DNA from 2 places in the Tenacibaculum sp. UWU-22 genome. Region 2 is predicted to be linked to the other one. Evidence: riboswitches for the same ligand, from Rfam matches in the RefSeq annotation. Region 2 holds a riboswitch; the other holds the start of a gene.

Region 1 (10,795 bases), on a different contig from region 2:
AGGAACAATATTGGTGTTGTTGGTTATTCGATCTTTATAATCGTAAGACCCATCTCCAAAAAAACAAACATATTGTAATTTTTTATCAGGAGAAGTATTGGTGTCGTAAATAAATTTCAAAAAATCTCTTATTGCTGTAATATCAGGCGATCCAGAACCAAATTCATTATAAATTTGGTTAAGTAATACTACTTTTGTAGTAAGGTTTGAGTTTTTTTCATGATAGGCTGCTAATCGGGCTGCCTGTGAAGCAAATTTTTGGGTTGTGATAACAATATAATTTAAATCGCGTAATGCATGAAGGTTTTGATTTGAAATTGCCGAATTTTGAAGAACATTAGGCGTTAAAAAATCGTTTTTGCTTACTACAATGTATTCATTTAAATCTCCGCCATTTGCTTTAAATGTAAATAAATTTTGATCAGATTGATTTTGAATATTTTTAGGATTTATAAAATCGGTTATATCCCAAACTTGAAAAATATTATTTGCATTTTGCAAATCAAACTCAACAGTGCCCGAAGCCTCTTTTTGATTAAAACTTCTAAAAGAAAATTGATTATTGTTAACAATTAAGTTTTTTTTGCCAATTATTTCAATATAATCTAAATAGGCTTTTGCAGACGGATTTCCGTTGTTATTATAGTTTATACCAACTTCAATGTTATTAGTAGTGTTGTTAAAATTAGAAGATTGCTCAATAGCATATCCTTGAATTGAAGAACCTGTATCTATTTTTGGAAAAGAAATAGAAAAATTATTAGAACCATTAACCGTAATATTGAGTTTACTACCATAAGTAGAAGAAATTCCTGCCGCACGAACTCTAATTGTACTTGTGGTGTTTGGAGCGAAATTTGGGAATGGAATTTTAAAAACTTTATTGTTTTCAATACTAAAATCTTCACCAAACCAGTCTTGTCCGATAGCATTAATGTTTATAAGCTCTTTTTCGTGAAAAATAAAATCGTCAAATTGCGTAATTTTAGAAGATGCACCGGTGTTAATTACCGTAGCATTGCTAATTCTTTTTCCTACAGTATCGCCTACAGTAATAAAATAATAGGCTTCATCACTATAAATATTTTGTTGGTGGTGTGCGGTATTGTTGGCTGAGTCTATTTTCCAATCATGAGGGCCTTTTCCATAAAATAAAATATAATCGTTGGCGTTAAAAACACCATCATTTTCACCAGCAATATAAATGGCATTTTCTTCTAAATCTTCGTGTCTAAAATCGCTCACGTTATTGGGCAATAATGTCCCGCCATTACCGTATATTTTAATGTTTTTAGGATTAATAGTCGATGGGTCTATTCCTATTTTTTGTAATAAATTATAATCAATTTTAAAAACCCCGGTAGTATCAATAGAAAATTTATACCATTTCCCGCTAGCTAAAACAGATTTTGTAATTTGAGCATTTGCAAAAAAATAAAAAAATAAAAGGTTAAAAACTAAAATTTTTTTCATAATATTACTAAATAACGCCTTTAAAAACGTATTATTTTATTATTTATGGTATATAGTATAATAAAGAAATAAAATAATCGTTAATATTGTTGCGTTAGACTTGGGTACAAGTTTAATAAATTTTCTTGTTTGAAAAGAGAATTATTGTAAATTGCGAAACCTAAAATAGAAAGAAGTTTTTTTAGATAAAATAAAAGCATGAAAAACGTATTAAAATTAGTTTGTTTACTTATTGTTTCAAATGTTGTTTTCACAAGCTGCAAAATGAAAGATGCTAATGAGTCAGCTTTAACAGGATGGAGGTTTAACGATCCTAATTATGGAGGATATTTAAAAGGAGCATACAAAGGTAGTAATATGCCACCTCCTGGCATGGTTTACATTGAAGGAGGTACATTTACCATGGGCTCTGTACAAGATGATGTAATGTATGACTGGAATACTACCCCTAAACAAATGCACATTCGTTCTTTTTTTATGGATGAAACAGAAGTAACCAATGCCGAATATGGATTGTTTGTTCAATATACTAAAGATGTTTATCCACCTAGCGACCCTGCCTATGCACATATTTATGAATCGGTATTACCCGATACATTAGTTTGGCGTAAAGGTTTAGGAAACACTAATTTATTGTCAGAAAGCTATTTTCGTCATCCTGCCTATGCCGATTATCCAGTAGTAGGTGTAAGTTGGATACAAGCAAATAAATACTGTAAATGGCGTACTAATGCTGTTAATTTAAAAAGATTGATAGATAAAGGCGTTATGAAAAATATTTTTAGAGAAGATTCTGTTTCATTTAAAGGGAAAAATAGTTTTGATACCGATTCATATCTAGCCGATCCATATTATTTGTTTGATGGTGATACTTCTAAAGTATATAAAAGAGGATTACCTTCTGTAAGACAAGGAAAAGCAAAGAGAGTTAAAAGAGGTGGTTTTACAGGAAGACAAGTTTCGGAGTCAGATGGTATTTTAGCACAAAAATTTAGATTGCCAACCGAAGCGGAATGGGAGTATGCTGCTAAAGCATTTTTTGAAAATAGAGAATATAATAGTATTCGTGGGCGAAAAAAATACTCTTGGAACGGTAAATACACCCGTAATAGAAATGGGAAAAATAGAGGAGACCAGCTAGCAAACTTTAAGCAAGGAAAAGGAGATTATGCAGGAATAGCAGGTTGGAGTAGTGATGGTTCTGATATTCCAAATAAAGTAGGCTCGTACAAATCAAACGCATTTGGTTTATACGATATGTCAGGTAACGTTGCCGAATGGGTTGCTGATGTGTATAGACCCATAGTAGATTCTGATGCAAATGATTTTAATTATTTTAGAGGTAATGTCTTTACAAAAAAAATGATTAATGAAGATGGAAAAGTAGTTATAGTTGGTGATAATCAAGTGGAGTATGATACCCTAGTAAATGGTAAAATTGTACCAAAAGATTTACCAGGGAGTTTAAAATTTGTACCAGTAACTAAAGATCAAACATTTATGCGACGTAATTATTCAAGGGCAGATAATGTTGATTTGTATGATGGCGATCAAGAATCATCTAAATTTTATGGTGCAGATAAGGGACAACTAACGAGTAGTGAGTCTAGAATGTATAATTCTCCTGAAAGACCTCGTGATGAAGCCGATTCGTTAGGTAATGTAGATAGATATAAATATGATTCAAAAAGAAGAACAACTTTAATAAGTGATAAATCTAGAGTTTTTAAAGGAGGTTCTTGGGCAGATAGAGAGTATTGGTTAGACCCAGCGCAAAGAAGATATTATCCTGAATATATGGCCACTAATTATATTGGTTTTAGATGTGCAACTGATAAACTAGGTCCAATGACTTTTACAAGAGTTAAAAGAAGTACACCTAGATATTCAGTACGTGCTAGAAAATAAATTTTTAAAAATATAATAAAAACAAGTGTTATTTTAAAATAAATAACACTTGTTTTTATTTTTGTCTAAATAAGTTCTTTATATAATTTCTTTATCAACCAGAAAAGGTTTTACTTAACGTAGATTAATAGGGAATCGTGTGTAAATCACGAGCTGTCGCGCAACTGTAAGTAACATACCAAAGGTTTTGCCAAATTATGTAATCCACTATTTCATTTATTGAGATGGGAAGGAGTGGTAAAACTGTTACAAGCCAGGAGACCTGCCTATTCTGAATTGACGGTGCTTTCGCGATTTGAAGTTTATTTGTCAGTTTGATACACTTTTTACTTTCTTAACCTTATAAGGAAGTCTGTTCTTACCAGTGGTGTATTTCTTTCTAAAAACTCATTTCTACAGAGCATTGTGAAGTTGTGAAAAAGAGCTTTTAATTTTTGTTTAACGTGTTAAAATTAAAAGTAATGCAAACACACAATCTTGGCTATCCGCGTATTGGTAGCAACAGAGAGCTCAAAAAAGCCTGTGAGCAGTATTGGTTAGGTAAAATATCAGTAGCAGAACTGATAAAAACAGGAAAACGTATTCGTCAGTACAATTGGCAATTACAAAAAGATGCAGGGGTTGACTTGATTCCATCTAACGATTTTTCGTTCTACGACCAAGTATTAGACATGTCGTTAACTGTAGGAGCAATTCCAAAACGTTATCATGAAGTAATGCTCAATAAAACAAATAACGAACTTGACCTCTATTTTGCTATGGCGAGAGGTTATCAAAAACATGATTTGGATATTACCGCCATGAAAATGACCAAATGGTTTGATACCAATTACCATTATATCGTTCCAGAATTTGATAAAGAGCAAACTTTTAAGTTATTTTCTTCTAAAATTATAAATGAATTTATTGAAGCAAAAGAGGCAGGGTTTAAAACTAAACCAGTATTAATAGGTCCTGTTTCGTATTTACTTTTAGGAAAAGAAAAACAAGAGGGGTTTAATCGATTAGATCTAATCAAAAATCTTTTGCCAGTTTATCTAATCATTTTAAAAAAATTAAAAGAAGAAGGTGTTGAATGGGTTCAGTTTGATGAACCTTTTTTGGCTTTAGATTTAAGTGAAAAAGCAAAAGAAGCTTTTAGTTATGTTTATGCTGAAATTAAAAACACTTTTCCAGAGCTAAAAATTATAATTGCTAATTATTTTGATTCTTTTGGTAATAACTTAGATTTAGCACTTTCGCTTCCTGTAAATATGTTGCATATAGATTTGGTTCGATCTAATACGCAATTAGATGATATTTTAGAAAGCGATAAGTTATCATTAAAAATACAATTATCTCTTGGCGTTGTAGATGGTAGAAATATATGGAAAAATGATTTTAAGCACTCATTATACTTAATTAATAAAGCAATTAATAAAGTTGGAGAAGATAGAATATTTATAGCACCTTCTTGTTCATTACTACATTCTCCTTGCGATTTAGATTCTGAAACTACTTTAAATTCAGAGATAAAACAGTGGCTTGCCTTTGCAAAACAAAAAGTAGATGAAGTGGTAACGTTAAAGAAATTAGTAAATTTTAAAGAAAAAGAAAGTGTTTTAGAAAAATTTAAAGCAAATCAACTTGCTATTGAAAGTCGTAAAACCTCAAAACTTATACATAATAATAAGGTAAAAGAACGTGTGAAAACGATTACAGAGGCAGATATTAATCGAAAAAATGTTTTTAAAAAACGTAAAGAAAAACAGCAAGAAAGGTTGAAGCTTCCATTGTTTCCAACAACCACCATTGGATCATTTCCTCAAACAAAAGAAGTGCGAACATGGAGGTCAAAATTAAAAAAAGGAGAAATTAATAAACAAGAATATGATGAGTTTATAAAAGAGGAAACTAAAAAAGTTATTCGATGGCAAGAACAAATTGGCTTAGATGTTTTGGTACATGGTGAGTTTGAGCGTAATGACATGGTTGAGTATTTTGGAGAGCGATTAGATGGTTTTGTTTTCACAAAAAAAGGATGGGTGCAAAGCTATGGTAGTAGATGTGTAAAACCACCGATTATATATGGAGATATACAACGAACCAAACCAATAACTGTTTATTGGGCAAAATATGCTCAATCACTTACTAAAAAGCATCTAAAAGGTATGTTAACGGGGCCTGTTACTATTTTGCAGTGGTCGTTTGTACGTAACGATCAACCACGCTCAGAAACTTGTACTCAAATAGCTTTAGCAATTCGTGATGAGGTAGTTGATTTAGAGAAAGCAGGAATCAAAATTATTCAAATAGATGAAGCTGCATTACGTGAAGGACTGCCGTTAAGAAAAGCTGATTGGCAAAATTATTTAAATTGGGCAGTTAAAGCATTTCGAATAGCATCTTCAGGTGTTAAAGACGAAACACAAATTCATACGCATATGTGTTATTCTGAATTTAATGATATTATTCAAAATATCGCAAACATGGATGCTGATGTAATTACAATAGAATGTTCTCGTTCGCAAATGGAGTTGTTAGATGCATTTGCTGAATTTAATTATCCAAATGAAATTGGTCCAGGGGTATACGATATTCATTCGCCACGAGTACCGTCAAAAACGGAAATGTTAGCCCTGTTAGAAAAAGCGCAAGCGGTAATTTCTACAGATCAACTTTGGGTAAATCCTGATTGTGGATTAAAAACTCGTCATTGGGAAGAAACCAAAAAAGCATTGATAGAAATGGTAAATGCAGCTATAATATCACGCGAAGAGGCCTTAATAGTGTCATAAATAAGCTAGCCTTGGCAGGTTATCAATATTGAGGATGCCTGCTAAGGTTTGTTTTAAGTTTTTTACCTTTTTACTAATTTAAATAATTAAGATTCTATAAAAAAGTAGTAATTTTAATTTTGTAATCAAAGAGAAGGTTATAAAATAGTGTAATCTTTTTTAAACAATCTTATATTTCTACTTTAATGAATATTGCTGATTTATATAAATTATATAAAAAAAACTTTTTAGTTGATACTGATACGAGAAGCATACAAAAAAACACACTGTTTTTTGCTTTAAAAGGAGCTAATTTTAATGGAAATAAATTTGCCGAAGAAGCCTTAAAAAAAGGCGCTTTATATAGTATTGTTGATGAAAAAAAATATCAAACTTCTGATAACATTATTTTAGTAGATAATGTATTAGAAACTTTACAGCAATTAGCGTTGTATCATCGCCAACAGCTTACTATACCTATTATAGCTTTAACAGGAAGTAATGGCAAAACAACTACTAAAGAATTAATAAATAAGGTTTTAAGTGAAGGTTATAAGACGACTGCAACACAAGGAAATTTAAATAACCATATAGGAGTACCTTTAACATTGTTAACGATAACTCCTGAAACAGAAATAGCAATAATAGAAATGGGGGCAAACCATTTTAAAGAAATTGCTTTTTTATGTGAAATTGCACAACCCGATTATGGGTATATAACTAATTTTGGTAAGGCACACCTTGAAGGTTTTGGAAGTATTGAAGGTGTAATACAGGCTAAATCAGAGTTATATGATTATTTAAAAATAAATAATAAAACAGCTTTTGTAAATACAAACGACCCAATTCAGGTAGAAAAAACAAAAAATAGTACTCGAATTTTATTTGATAAAACAATTACTTTTTTAGAAGTTAATCCGTTCGTAAAACTATCTTTTCAAGATAAAATTATTCAAAGTAATTTAATAGGGAAGTATAATTACCCCAATATGGCAGCAGCTATTACTATTGGTAAGTATTTTAAAATTTCTGCTGAAAAAATAAAGCAGGCTATAGAAAGCTATACTCCGGATAATAATCGTTCACAAATTATAAAAACAAAACGGAATACAATTATTTTAGATGCGTACAATGCTAATCCAACAAGTATGGTAGCTGCGTTAGAAAACTTTAATATGGTATCATCAAAAAATAAAACGGTAATTTTAGGAGATATGTTTGAGCTAGGTGACACAAGCTTAGAAGAACATCAAAAAATAGCGGATTTAGCAAGCTCTTTTAATTTTAACAATCTATTTTTTGTTGGAGAAAATTTTTACAAAACAAAGACTGAAAAACATCAGTTTAAAACATTTGATTTATTGAAAAAGCATTTACAACTGTATCCTATAGAAAATAATCTAATATTAATTAAAGGTTCTAGAGGTATGGCTTTAGAGCGTGTTTTACCACAAATTAGTTAATGTGTTTTCTATGATAATCTAATAAATTATCTATCGGACGCTGTATGATATCTGTAATTTTTAAATTATTTTTTGTAGCTACATCATCTAAAATATCGCTAAAAAAATAGGCAATGGAACCAATGAAATAGATAGGTGTTTTAGCGTCTTTTTTGTAAGGTAAAATACGATATTTAAAAAAATCTTTAAATCCTTTTTTAATGAGTTTACGAATATATTTTTCGTCTTTATAAGCCAACATAAATTTGGCAAAACTTGCTAAATACATGTTGGGGTTTGGTTGTTTGTATAAATTAAATTTGATATTATCTGAGTCTAAATTATATTCTTCATTAAAAGTTTTAGCAATGTTTTTAGGCATTCTTTTATAATAGAAATCACGAATAAGAAGTTTTCCAAAATAATTGCCACTGGCTTCATCCATAATTATATACCCTAACGAAGGAGATATCATTTGCGTGGTTGTTCCGTCAAAATAACAACTGTTAGAGCCTGTTCCTAAGATGCATACAATAGCCGGTTTTTTTTGTGAAGCAGCATATACCGCAGCTAAAAGATCTTCGGCTATTTCTATTTTTGCATTAACAAAAACATCTTGCATTACTTTGTGTAGAATTTTTACGGGCTCAGGAGTGCCACAACCTGCTCCGTAAAAATAAATTTTACTAACCTCATCTTTAATATTGATGAGTTGAAACATATTTATGATTCTATTTTTTAGCTCTTCTTTACTAACTACAGCGGGGTTTAATCCTAATGTGCGGGTTCTAAAAACTTCTTTTTTATTCTTGTCTAAAGCAATCCAATCTACTTTAGTAGACCCTCCGTCTGCAATTAAAATCATAATTTATCAGTTTTAATTTAAGGGAGGCAATCTACATAAACTTTCTTAAAAAAAAGAAATATGTAAGGTTAAAAAACGAAAAGCTTATAAATTTTAAACGCTAATTTAGTTTGATTGTTTACGTGTAAAAACCAATTAAGCTTGTTCTTGTGTTGAGTAGTGTTTTTGATAAACAATATCTAATTCTTCATATTTGGAGTTGTTAGATTTGTATTCAGGCACTATTTCTTTAATTATAGTTACTGTTTTTTTGTTATTATGTTGTCTATTTTCTGCTAAAAGTTCTTCTATCTTAAGCAGTGTATGCTCAACATCAATAGGTTGAGTTTTAGCAATCATAATTTTTTCGTGGTAGGTAGGTTTAGTATTTTCTCCGTTAGCTAGTAATTCTTCGTATAATTTTTCTCCAGGTCTAAGTCCAGTAATTTTAATATTGATATCTTTTGGGTATTGAAGTCCTGATAGTTGAATCATTCTTTTAGCAACATTAAAAATCTTTACAGATTTACCCATGTCGAAAATGTAAATTTCACCACCAATCCCCATAGAACCTGCCTCAAGCGTTAATCTACAAGCTTCAGGTATTGTCATAAAATATCGAGTAATATCTTTGTGAGTAACAGTTAAAGGTCCTCCATTTTTAATTTGTTTTTTAAATAGAGGAATAACCGATCCATTAGATCCTAAAACATTACCAAAACGTGTAGTTGTAAATTTAGTTGATTTATTTTTTTTGCTTAAACAACTAATGTACATTTCGGCAACCCGTTTGGTAGCGCCCATAACATTAGTAGGGTTTACAGCCTTATCTGTTGAAACCATTACAAAGCGTTCTATATTGTATTTAACAGCTAGGTCTGCTATGGTTCTAGTACCGCCTATGTTTACTTTTACAGCTTCATAAGGGCTTTGTTCCATTAAGGGAACATGTTTGTATGCGGCAGCATGAAATACTTTATGAGGTTTAAAATGATTAAAAATCTTTTCCATTCGAACGTTGTCTCTGACGTCAGCAACAATAGAGGTAAAGTTTTTAGTGTTTTTTTGTAGTAATTCTTGCTGTAATTCATATAAATCAGATTCTGCCTGGTCTACTAAAATTAAGTGTTTATGATTGTATAAACTTAATTGCCTAGAAATTTCACTACCAATAGATCCTGCAGCTCCTGTTACTAAAATAACTTTATTATTTACATCTCTTTGTACAATAGGATTGTCAATAGAAATAGGTTCTCTGTCTAATAAATCTTCAATTTTAACCTGTTTTATTTGGTGTGCTTCTAAGTCTCCTTCAATCCATTTAGTAAGTGGAGGTACTATTTTAATTTTAATACCTAATTTCATTAAGTAATCGGTTATTTCTAAAAGCCTAGTAGGTTTTATTTTTTGAATAGAAATAACGACTTCATCAATCTGTTTTTGTTTAATAAATTTACGTGTAATTTGGCTTAATCCATATACCTTTGTTCGGTCAATTTTTTTTCCTATTTTATTTGTGTCATCGTCAATAAAACCGAGTACTTCAAAATTATTTTTAGTATCTCTATTAAGCGCCGCATAACAAATTAATCCTGACTCTCCAGCACCATATATTAAAACATTTGTAATTGCATCTAATTCTGATGAAATAATTTCGTAAAAGGCTTTAAAAATAAACCGACTAATGATTAGTACAAAAGTGGTTATTAAGTAGTGAATGATGATTATTGAAGTAGGAATGTTGATTGGCGGATAAATATGGAAAAATTTATTTAGAGAAACGATAATAAATGTAGAGGCAGAAAAAAGAGTAACCCCAACAAATACATTAAAGGCATCTCGAGTACCAGTATGCCGTATAATTCCTTTGTGAGAACCAACTAATAGAAAGCTAAGTCCTGAAATTAAAATAATAAAAGGGAGCTGATATTTTGCTCTGCTAAAATCGAAATCAAAACTTGCGTTAAATTTTATAGCATAAGCTATAATAAAAGAAAAACACACCAAAATAATATCAACAGATAAAACAGTCCATTTAGAAGCGTATTTGTCTAATGTTTTTAAAAGTAATTTTCTAACCATGTTTATTATAAAATGGTAACCGCTGTAAATCTACGATTTATATAGTGAAGTAGGGAGTGAAATTTAAAAAAATAGGGAAAATCCTCTTTTTTTAAATTTTTTTCATTTGTTGTTTCATCATTTGTATTTGATCTTTTAGCATGCCATGCTTGTCTAGCTTTTTGGCTTCACTAAGAAGATTTGTAGCTTCTCTTTTACGTCGTTTAGTCATGGCTATGCCCGCAAGTTGTAATTTAGCCATGGCTAAATCATGATTCATTGAAAGACCAAGCTTTAGAGCCTTTTTTAAA
Region 2 (10,795 bases):
AGTTATAACAGCTATGAAACGAGGTAAAGATTACAAATCTCTTTTTTTTAGCAGGGTATATGAAAGGTAAATAAATACAAATGTCCAAATTAAAACAATTAATATATCTGTAAAATGAACAGAAAAATCTTTTACTATTTTTTCGCCCATTTGATTGGCTACTATTTTTACAGCACTTAAACGACTAAAAGGTTCTTTAATTAGGTTTGACATAGCTTCTAACGGCAAAAATTGCATAACATTAGCAACTTTTTCTGAGGGATTGCTGTTGTTTTTAAACATCCAAAACAAATAGCCTTTAAACATATTTTCTGCAAAAAACCATATTATCATAGCGCCTACAGCAAAGGCAGATCGTTTTATTAAAATACCTAAAAATAATCCGAAAGAAAAAAAACCTACTAGTTTTACAAAAAAGGCTATTAAGTATTCTAGATTTGAGGTTATTATCGGAAACTCGTTATAATCTGAGTAAATAAGCCCTAAAATAAGCGAAATAAGAAATACAAATACAGTAGAAATTAAGGCAAAAACTACTACCATATAAAATTTAGATAAAATAAATTCTTTTTTACTTAGCCCATCAATTAGGTTTTGTTTTAGTGTTTTGTAACTGTATTCGTTTGCCATCATTGATACAATTACCAGCAGTAAAAAAAACTTAAATCCAGAAGCAATATAGGTGTTAAAATGCCAAATAAAAGGGAAGTTAAAAATTCCTTGTTCAGCTAAGTGAAATTTTATAGGGCCAATATCAAATCTTATCGCTGTAATTAAAGCTATAGAAGTAAGAAGCCCAAAGTAAAAAATAGATAAAACTTTACTAGCTCTGTTGTATTTGAGTTTGTGAAATTCGATACTTAATAGTCGTAGCATTTTTTTATGGTTTAGTTGCTTGTTAAGTCTAAAAATTGCTGTTCTAAACTAGGTTTTCGTTTTACCAAATGTGATACAGCTATATCATTTTTAAACAGATATTTGTTTATTTCTGTAGCTGCTAAATCGGTATTTAAATTAGCAATGATAAAATCATTGTTTTTTGTAATGTTAACTACCGCAGGGTGATTTTTTAGTACACCAATCAATTTTTCATTATCATCGGCTTGTAATTCAAAAAAGCCATTAGAGGTGGTTATACGGTCTACTAATCCATCATATAATTTTTTTCCATTTCTAATAACAATTACATGGCTACAAACTTTTTCAACTTCATCTAGTAAATGAGAGGCTAATAAAATAGTGGTGTTACCCTGTGCAATTTTTTTAATAATTTCACGAATTTCATGTATGCCTTGTGGGTCTAATCCATTGGTAGGTTCGTCTAAAATTAATACTTCGGGGTTATTTAACAAGGCTGAGGCAATAGCTAAACGCTGTTTCATACCAAGCGAGTAGGTTTTAAACTTGCTGTTTCTTCGTTCGTAAAGATTTACAATTTTTAGTTTTTCTTCAACGGCTTCATACGAAATACCTTTAATTTTACAGATTAGCTGTAAATTTTGAACTGCCGTCATATAGGGGTAAAAATTAGGGCGTTCTATAATAGCACCTACTTTTTTTAGTGCTTCGTGAACAGATAAGTTTCCATTAAACCAAGAAAATTCGCCACTGGTTTTATTTACTACATTTAAAATAATACCAAGTGTTGTTGATTTACCACTTCCATTAGGACCTAAAATGCCATAGACATTTCCTTTTTTTATATCAAAAGATAGTTGGTTAACTGCGTGAACACTCCCAAATTTTTTATCAATATTTTTAAGAGATAAAATTGTTTCCAAAAAGAAAAGATTTAGTCGATTTGATTGTTAGACGACTAAGATAACTAATTTGTTACAAAAAGCCCGGACTCAAAATTTAATTTCCATCACTATTTAGCGCTTTTTCAGGCACTCGATTTCGTTCAATCTTACCTTTTTTAACAGCTTTGTATTGTTCGTAACAATCTAATATAGCTTCAATCATTTGTAAGTCGCTTGCTTTTTTTATAAAATATTCAGAGTAATTACAGTCTGATAATAATTTGGTTAGCTGTTGATTATCCATTTCTAAATATTCCATCATAATTTCGCGATCAAACTTATCGCCTAGCATTTTACGTAAGTTATCTTCACTTTTAAGCTTTTTAAGTTTTTTTAATTGCTTAGGTTTTTTGCCAAATAGATTATAGATGGCGTCTATAGGCTGAAATATTTTACTGATAGGAGAAGAAATTTTTGTAGGACGTCCTATTTCATAAGTTTGAGGTAATCCGTTAATATGTATTCGGGTAAATTTATCTTTAGGTACTTGTTTAACATCAATTTCTAATACCCCAATTAGTTTTGTTGAGTTAATAACTACCTCTTTAATTTTTTCAGGTTTTTCGTTTAGTTCAATAACCAATTCATTACCTTTTAATAAATCATTGGTAATTTTTATTTTTATAGATTCGAACCCTACATATGACACTATAATTGTATCATTTTCTTTCGCAGGAAGCTCAAAAAAACCTTTCTTAGAGGTTGCTATACCTTGTACAGTATTTAAATTTAATATGTTGGCATCAATTAAAGCTTTTTGGTCTGCAGCATTTACTACCTGCCCTTTTAACTTACTTTGGGTTGTATTCTGTGAAAAACCAACAACAGAAAATAAAAATAGAAAACCTAATAATATTAATTGTTTTTGCATAGCGCAATAATAGTGATAAAAGTAAGTAAACTTGTTAATTATTTGTAAAATTGATAAAATAAAAGCAATAATTATTCCACAAAAGAAAAGTGTGGTTAAAAATTAGATTTTTTTGTAAAAGTTAATTATAACGTTATAAAAAATTGTGCGCACGAGAAGATTCGAACTTCCACATTCTTACGAATACTGCCCCCTCAAGGCAGCGCGTCTACCAGTTCCGCCACGTGCGCTTAGAAATTAAAAAAGGTTGTAAAAAAATATAGTTTATTGCCAATTTAATTTTATTCCTGTTTTTTTTATCAATCGAAAAGTTTTGATAGATATAATTCTAAGAAAAATTAGAATGACGTTGTTTCTATTTTTATACAACCTTTTTGTGACCGGGCTGGGGCTCGAACCCAGGACCCTCTCCTTAAAAGGGAGATGCTCTACCAACTGAGCTACCCGGTCTGTTTTTCTAAAATCGAGTGCAAATATACGATGCTAAGTTCTATTTCTACAATATTTTTTGTAATTTTTTTGTTGATATTTGCACAAGTTTTATAATTAACCTTAAATGCTATTTACAGAGTGTTAGTAGCCAGTTAATTAATTAAAAAATATATTATATGAAAGTTGTTTTAATAGGGTATATGGCAAGTGGTAAATCAACAATAGGTAGATATTTAGCACAAGAAATGGATATGTCTTTTATAGATTTAGATGTGTATATCGAAGAAAAAGAAGAAATGACAATTACGGATATTTTTAAAACTAAAGGAGAGATTTATTTTCGTTATCAAGAGCATTTTTATTTAAAAGAACTGTTGGCTGCTACCAATAATATAGTAATCGCCCTTGGGGGCGGAACCCCTTGTTACGCAAGCAATATGCAAGTGATTAATAATAGTGAAAACACGTACTCTATATATTTAAAAGCCAATGTACATACATTGGTTGAAAGGCTTAAAAATCAACGTTCTAAACGACCTTTAGTAGCGGAGTTGTCTGATGAAAAACTACAAGAGTATGTTGCTAAACATTTATTTGAGCGTAATAAATATTACAATCAAGCAAGTAGTATATTACCGATTGACAACAAAAGTATAACTGAAATAGTAACCGAACTTAAAGTGCAACTACATTAAATAAGCAACGGCTTTATTTTTAGTAAATTCTATGACTACTTGATCGTGTAGAGAAGTAGATAATGAAATTCCTTTAAAATCGGCTTTTATAGGGTATTTTTTATGATTTCGGTTTACTAAAACAGCCGTTTTAAATCGTTTTAAAGGTACTTCTAAAAAGTGTTTAACCCCATAAATTAAGGTAGTGCCAGAATTTAATACATCATCAACTAAAATAAGCGATTTGTTTTTATACTCTTGAGCAGAAAGAGATGTTTTAACGGGGTTTAACGGATTTTTTTTATCAATAATAACGTTACATAATTGTATTTTTAAAGGTGATATTTTAGCAATAATTTTTGACAATTGTTCTGCAAAAAGATAACCATTATGGTCAATGCCAGCTAAAATAATTTCTTTTTCGTTACTGTTGCTTTCGTATATTTGGTAAGCAATTCTACGCATTTTTTGTTCAATTTGCGTATGGTTTAAAATAATGTTATTATGGGTTGTCGTTATCATAATTTATTAATCTTCTTCTAGTGTTTGATTGTAATCTTCGATATCTCTTCGGTCTTTTTTTGTAGGTCTTCCAACACCTTTTTTTCTATAATAATCTTTGGTGTACTTTAATAATTCTGTTTTTTCAAAAGCTTCTTTAGGGGTTAAATCTTTTCTGTATAAATCTACTAATTTTGCACCAATTCTGTTAGGGGGTATCGCTATTATTTTAATTGTATAATCGATTTGATTTTTCCGAATTAAAAGAAGTTCATCCCCATAAACCTCTTTAGAAGGTTTTAAGCGTGTGTTGGCTATTTTTATATGACCTTTTTTACATGCTTCGGTAGCTAAGCTTCGCGTTTTAAAAAATCGAATACACCACAAGTATTTATCTATTCGCATATAAAAAGTTAAATTTTAACTTTAGGTTTTTTACAAAGGTATAAAAATGGTAACTTGCGCACCGAAAAATTTAACGTAAAATGGTATCATTTAAAAACCTTTTTTTGCTGGCAATACTATCGGTAGTGCTTTATGCTTGTAATAAAAAAACAACAGAAGAAACTTTTGATAGCGCTGCACAAGCAGTTATTGATAATGATTCGATTGTAAAATTTTTACAATCGCATTATTTTGACACCGCTATCGATTCGATAAAAACAATTGATAACGGGCAAACCTCTTTATATAAAGATACCAAGTTAAAAACAATGGATATTACCGAAAATGATATTGATTATAAATTATATGTGTATGTAAATAGAGTAGGCGATGACCCTAAAGAAAAAGGTTTTCCTACCATAATGGATTCAATTTTTGCTACCTACGACTTAAAGTATATAGAAACCACAGCTAAACTTGAAGATGTTAGAACTATAAAATCAGGCACATGGTTTGGTCAAGTTCAGAGTTATGTAAAAGGCAGGTTATATGGTTTCACCAATTTTAAAGGAGGTGAAAATGTATCAACAGATGGCGAACCTATTAATTATACGGGTGGTGGAAAAGGAATTTTATTTATTCCTTCAGGATTAGGTTATGCAAATACTACAGGGCTTTCTGTTCCTGCAAACTCATGTTTAGTATATTATATTAACTTATGGGATATTATACCCAATACCGATCATGATAATGATGGTATTCCGTCTATAAATGAAGACCCGAATGGCGATGGAAACCCACTTAATGATGATACAGATCAAGATGGTGCACTTAATTTTCTTGATGCTGATGATGATAACGATGGGCAACTTACTAAAAACGAAGATGCTAACGGTGATGGTAATCCAAGAAATGATTTTAGTGATCCCAATAACCCTACTTTAGCTGATTATTTAAATCCGTTAAAATAAAGAGATTAAAAATACGATATATTCACCTTTTTAATCTAATTAGAATTTCATTTTTTCAAAAAAGGTAAATTTATAGTTAGGTAAAAGCTCTGGGTGAGTAATTTTAATGATATCTTTTAGTACCAAATCGGGTCGAGTAGGGGCAAGTTCAAAATAGATAATACCAGCTGTTTTACCCTTTTTTAAATTGGGGGTATATATATTATCGGTTTTGAAAGCTTTAAATTCTTGGTATATTTTGTTACTGTTAATTAATTGGTTTTTAGTTGAAAAATATCCTGGAGAAATCCAAAAATCAGCAGCTTTTCCTTTATCTAAAACACTTTCAAAACTCAACGATAAACTACCTCTTCCTTTATTGTTTTGCCATAAGTAATTTGTGTTAGCGTCTTTAAAAAAATGAGCAATAAAACTATTTCCGGCAGGTAAATTCCATATATCTTTATTCATAATAGCACCTGATAAAATGGTTGGGGTGGTAATTGCATTTTTAGCTATTTTTTTAGCCTCGATATAGTTTTTTTCAATAATATTAAAAATACTGTCAGCCATTTTTTCTTTATTGTAGAGTATTCCGAAAAACTTAATCCATTCAGCTCTACCAAGGGGTGTTTCTTCTAACCAATCGCCATTTAAAATTACAGGAATATTCTGTTTTGTTATTAATGCAAGCGCTTTATTGGTTTTACTCATCGAAAAAGCAACAACTAACTCAGGGTTTAAGCTTAATAAAATTTCGGTATTAAGAGAGGCTTCTTTACCTATATCGGTAATTTTATGAGCCTCAATTAAAGCTCTTGTTTTTTCAGAAGAAACGTATTGTGTGTGCGGAAAACCGATTAACGTTTTTTCTTCGTTTAATAATTCAATCATGGGGATATGAGTAGTAGAAGTTACCACCATTTTTTTTATAGGAACATAAATAACACGAGAAGAACTATGCTTTGTAATATTGTTGTTTTTATTTTCAATGGTGTATTCAAATGGCTTATTTGCATTTGGGTACGGACTTTTTATAATTATTTTTTTCTCTTTTGCAGTTTGTACAATATCAAAGCCTTTAGCATATTTTATAGTAGACCCACTAGGTTTATTAATTTGTTTTTTAGCTACTTGTTTACACGAAAACACTGACAAAAAACAGACTAAAAAAAGAGGATAAAAAATGTTTTTCATTCTTTTATTAATTTGGTTACAAGATTACAAATTTTAAACTACTTTTGCCCCGATTTTGGTTTTGTTATCAATGTCATTGATAATAAATTAAAAGGGAAGTTGGTGAAAATCCAACACTGTTCCCGCAACTGTAAGCTAGTAAGCTTGTAACAGCTACTTTAACCACTGTTTAGTAATAAATGGGAAGGTGTGTTACAAGACGCAAGTCAGGAGACCTGCCAATATCAAAAAAAAGAAACTTTCGGGATAAAAGTTTTGGTATGGTTATACTTTGTCCTGATTTAACACAAATTAAAAAAAACGTATAAAATGAAAAAACGATTTCTAATTGTAGGAATATTGCTGTGCACTACTATGGTTAATAAAATCAAAGCACAAGAAAAAGAAAAACAGTTAGACGAAGTTGTGGTTACTGCTACAAAATTTCCTGTAAACAAAAAAAATGTAGGTAAAATTGTTTACAAGATTACTTCTGAAATGCTAAGTAATGAGCAAGGAAAAACCCTTTTAAATGTGTTAAATGATGTGCCTGGAATACAAATTAACGGAAGTTATGGTACGAAAGGTCAAAATTTAGGGTATTACATTAGAGGGGGAAGAAACAAGCAAGTAGCTATTTTAATTGATGGGATAAATGTAAACGATCCATCATCGGTTAGTGGCGATTTTGATTTACGTCAAATAGATATTAATCAAATAGAAAGTATTGAAATTTTAAAAGGGGCATCTTCTACTTTGTACGGTACAGGAGCTGCTACAGGGGTTATTAATATTATACTAAAAAAAGAAGCTAAAAAAGAATTTGCAGGTACTTATACAGCTACTGCAGGCTCTAATTCGTCTAGTGAACATCAAAACTATTCGCTTAATGAGCTTGCCGCTAATTTTAATTTTAACGGTACAATAAAAAAGGTTAGTTATTTACTAGCAGTAAACGCAAACAATTCGGGAGGCTTATCATCTGTCGAAAGTAGAGATCCTAATGTTGAATTTAAAGAAGATGTTTTTTATCGACAAAATGCCCTACTAAAACTAGGATATGATATTAGTTCTAAAGCCAATGTTGGAATTTTTGGTTCGTTTGATAAATTTTCTACTGATTTTGATGGTTTTGATTACGACCCAGTGACCTGGGCAAGTATTCCTGCGGATAAAGACAAGAATTTAAAAAGTAAACAAAAAAGAGTAGGAGCAACATTTAACTATAAATACAATAAAGGAGAACTTAACATAAAAACGTTTATAACGAATATTAAGCGTGTAGAAACCCCTTCGTTAGATAACTTTGAAGGAAAGGCTTCAGGGTTTGATGTGTATGCTAATAATTACATAATTAGCAACGTATCTGTTTTAGCAGGTTTAGCTGGTCAATACCAAGATATGTCACAAAAAACTTCGTATAGGGTTATTGAAGAAGGAAGTGGTAAACAACATTTTTACGATCCCTATGTTTCGGTAAACTATAATACGTCGTATGGGCTTAATTTTAATGCGGGTATGCGCTTAAACATTCATAGCGAATATGGTAATAATTTTGTTTACAATGTAAATCCATCATATAATTTTCATATTAATAAAGTAACGGATATAAAACTTTTTGCTTCATACAGTACTGCTTTTGTAACCCCAACATTATCAGATATATTTACAAAATCACCAACTATTGAAGAGTTGCAACCCGAAAAAGATGCAACTGTAGAAACGGGTTTTGAAGTTAACCTTACCCATAAATTAACTTTTAATGGTACTTATTTTTATAGAGAAGAAACCGATAAAATTGGCTACGATTCTCAAACGTATAAAACCATAAATGAGTTAGGAACGTTTAATGCTAAGGGTTTTGAAACCGAAATTAATTATAATCCGTTTAAAAAATTACAAATTATAGTTAATTACACGTATGTTGATAGAGATGAAAGTTTAATGCTAAAAATACCCAAAAATAAATTAGGGATTAAATTAAATTATAAAATTTCACCATCTACTTTTACCTCGTTAAGTTATAAATATGTCGATGCTACTAAAGATTATGGTAATGTTGATTTGCCTTCGTATAATTTGTTCGATTTTTTTATCAACCAAAAAATAATACACAACAAGGTTACGCTTTTTGCATGTTTAACTAATATTTTTAATGAAAATTATCAAGAAGCTGCCGATTATACAACTAGAGGTAGAAATTATAACTTAGGATTAAAAATTAAATTGTAAGTAAAAAGCAAGTTAGCTCTTTTAATACATTTATATTTTAACCGTCAAAAATTTAGTAATTATAACAATTCTTTTACTTCTTGTTTTATAAAATTAATAGCAACATTAGTGGCACTTTCTGTTTGTGAGGCTTGTTCTATTAATAAATTTTCTTGTAAAAGGTTTGCATTTTGGGTTTGTTTTGCCATCGTTTTTATTTTGGTAATTACTAAATTTTTGGCAGTTAAAATTGTTTTCCAACAAGCGTTAGAAATATAAAGTTGTTGTACGCTATTATGTTCAAATTCTTGCTCTATCGTTGCAATTAATAAATTTGCATAAGCTGTAGTGTCTTGATTTATGGGTTTTACGCGTAATACTAATTTAGATGGATTAATACGCTCTAAAAATAAAAGTAATCGTTCGTAAGCCTGTAATTTTAGGGGTAGCGATTCTTTCTTTTTTTCGGTTAATAATGCTATTTTTTTTTCGTTGTTTGAGTAAGTAATAAATCCGCTAAAAAAATAATAAGCAACAAACCCTGTTACTACTGCGGGCAATGTGTAACTTAATGCTTCAATAATTTTATTTTCCATAATTTAATTTGTGAGGTACGAATATAATAATCCTATCGATATAGCAAGGCTAAAACTTAAAAGCGTTCCAATTAAAATATACTCGGTGAGTTTTCGGTCTTTAGCAGACGATAAGTCGCCAAATCTAAAAATTGATTTTGCAGCTAGTAAAAAACCAATACCTTCCCACTTATTTATCAGTATAAAGGTAAAAATAAGAAGTCGCTCTAAAATACCAATATACCTACCTGCTTTGCTGAGCGATTGGTCTTTTTCTGTGTTTTTTTCAGGATTCCATTGTGCTATAATTACTTTAATAAGTACAGATGAAATGTAAGATACAAAAAGTAGTGAAGCTATTAATAATATATTTTTTTCTGATAAAAAACGATTAAAATCGATAGTAAAAGGGGCGTATAAGTATGTTACCAGTATTAATATGGCTATATGTAATAATTGATCTAAAAAAAATAAGTGGCGTTTGTTTTTTTTAGTTTGAACATATGTTTTGCTAACATCTATTATAAAATGAGTGCTTATAATTAAAAAAAAACCTAGTAAATAGCTTGGGTTAAATTGTAAAACAAGTGCGGTTAAAATTGCATGAACCCCTATGTGCCAATATAATTTTTTAGATTTTATTTTCTTTTTTTCTTTACTAATAACCCAATTGGTTGGTTGAAAAACAAAGTCGCCTAACATATGTGCGATTAATAGCTTTAAAAAAAGAATCATTTTTTATGGTTTTTGATTGATAAGTTTTTGATATCGTTTTTCAAGTCTTAAAATTTCATCTAAACCCGCTCGTTTTTTACGTTTACTAATTCCTGCTTGAGAAATACCTAGCAATTTACTAATTTCTCTTTGAGTCATTGTTGGGTTTTCTAACGAAATTTTTACAAATTCTGCCGAATTTACACTCCAATTATCCATGGTTAATAAACCTAAAGCAAGGCTAATATTTAACTCTTCATCAAATTCTTTCCAAGGCGATTTTATAGCAAGCGATTGTTTTTTCAACAGGTTGTCAAAGGCATAGCCAGAGTTTATATGTGCTTTACCGTTTGATTCGGTAATGTGTTGGTTTTCAAATGTTTTTTCACCAATTCCAATAGCCATTCTTACATCTAAAGCAGCAATCGTTTTAAGGCTTGCTTTTATCAACAAACAGGTTTTTAAAGCGTTTAAAATAGAAACTTCTACTTGAAAGCTATCACCT

What was found. Region 2 has a riboswitch for cobalamin ahead of AB2B44_RS08815 (TonB-dependent receptor plug domain-containing protein). Riboswitches for the same ligand answer to the same signal wherever they lie in the genome.
Region 1: it holds a riboswitch for cobalamin, as region 2 does, so the genes downstream of both, metE (5-methyltetrahydropteroyltriglutamate--homocysteine S-methyltransferase) here and AB2B44_RS08815 (TonB-dependent receptor plug domain-containing protein) in region 2, are expected to answer to the same signal.

The regions. Positions count from the first base shown of each region.
Region 1 covers NZ_JBFNGP010000003.1:157,932-168,726, forward strand. The annotation lists gene porU (type IX secretion system sortase PorU) at 1-1,473, opposite strand, end outside; gene gldJ (gliding motility lipoprotein GldJ) at 1,672-3,381, shown strand; cobalamin riboswitch at 3,470-3,666, shown strand; gene metE (5-methyltetrahydropteroyltriglutamate--homocysteine S-methyltransferase) at 3,843-6,158, shown strand; gene murF (UDP-N-acetylmuramoyl-tripeptide--D-alanyl-D-alanine ligase) at 6,344-7,600, shown strand; gene AB2B44_RS07275 (N-acetylglucosamine kinase) at 7,593-8,444, opposite strand; gene AB2B44_RS07280 (polysaccharide biosynthesis protein) at 8,580-10,505, opposite strand; gene AB2B44_RS07285 (DUF2892 domain-containing protein) at 10,597-10,795, opposite strand, start outside.
Region 2 covers NZ_JBFNGP010000005.1:1,837-12,631, forward strand. The annotation lists gene AB2B44_RS08765 (ABC transporter permease) at 31-876, opposite strand; gene AB2B44_RS08770 (ABC transporter ATP-binding protein) at 888-1,781, opposite strand; gene AB2B44_RS08775 (carboxypeptidase-like regulatory domain-containing protein) at 1,858-2,673, opposite strand; tRNA gene AB2B44_RS08780 (tRNA-Leu) at 2,820-2,903, opposite strand; tRNA gene AB2B44_RS08785 (tRNA-Lys) at 3,051-3,123, opposite strand; gene AB2B44_RS08790 (shikimate kinase) at 3,282-3,800, shown strand; gene AB2B44_RS08795 (phosphoribosyltransferase domain-containing protein) at 3,792-4,301, opposite strand; gene AB2B44_RS08800 (RNA-binding S4 domain-containing protein) at 4,308-4,685, opposite strand; gene AB2B44_RS08805 (peptidylprolyl isomerase) at 4,790-5,635, shown strand; gene AB2B44_RS08810 (ABC transporter substrate-binding protein) at 5,675-6,811, opposite strand; cobalamin riboswitch at 6,851-7,049, shown strand; gene AB2B44_RS08815 (TonB-dependent receptor plug domain-containing protein) at 7,121-9,022, shown strand; gene AB2B44_RS08820 (hypothetical protein) at 9,082-9,597, opposite strand; gene AB2B44_RS08825 (DUF3307 domain-containing protein) at 9,601-10,311, opposite strand; gene AB2B44_RS08830 (SatD family protein) at 10,315-10,795, opposite strand, start outside.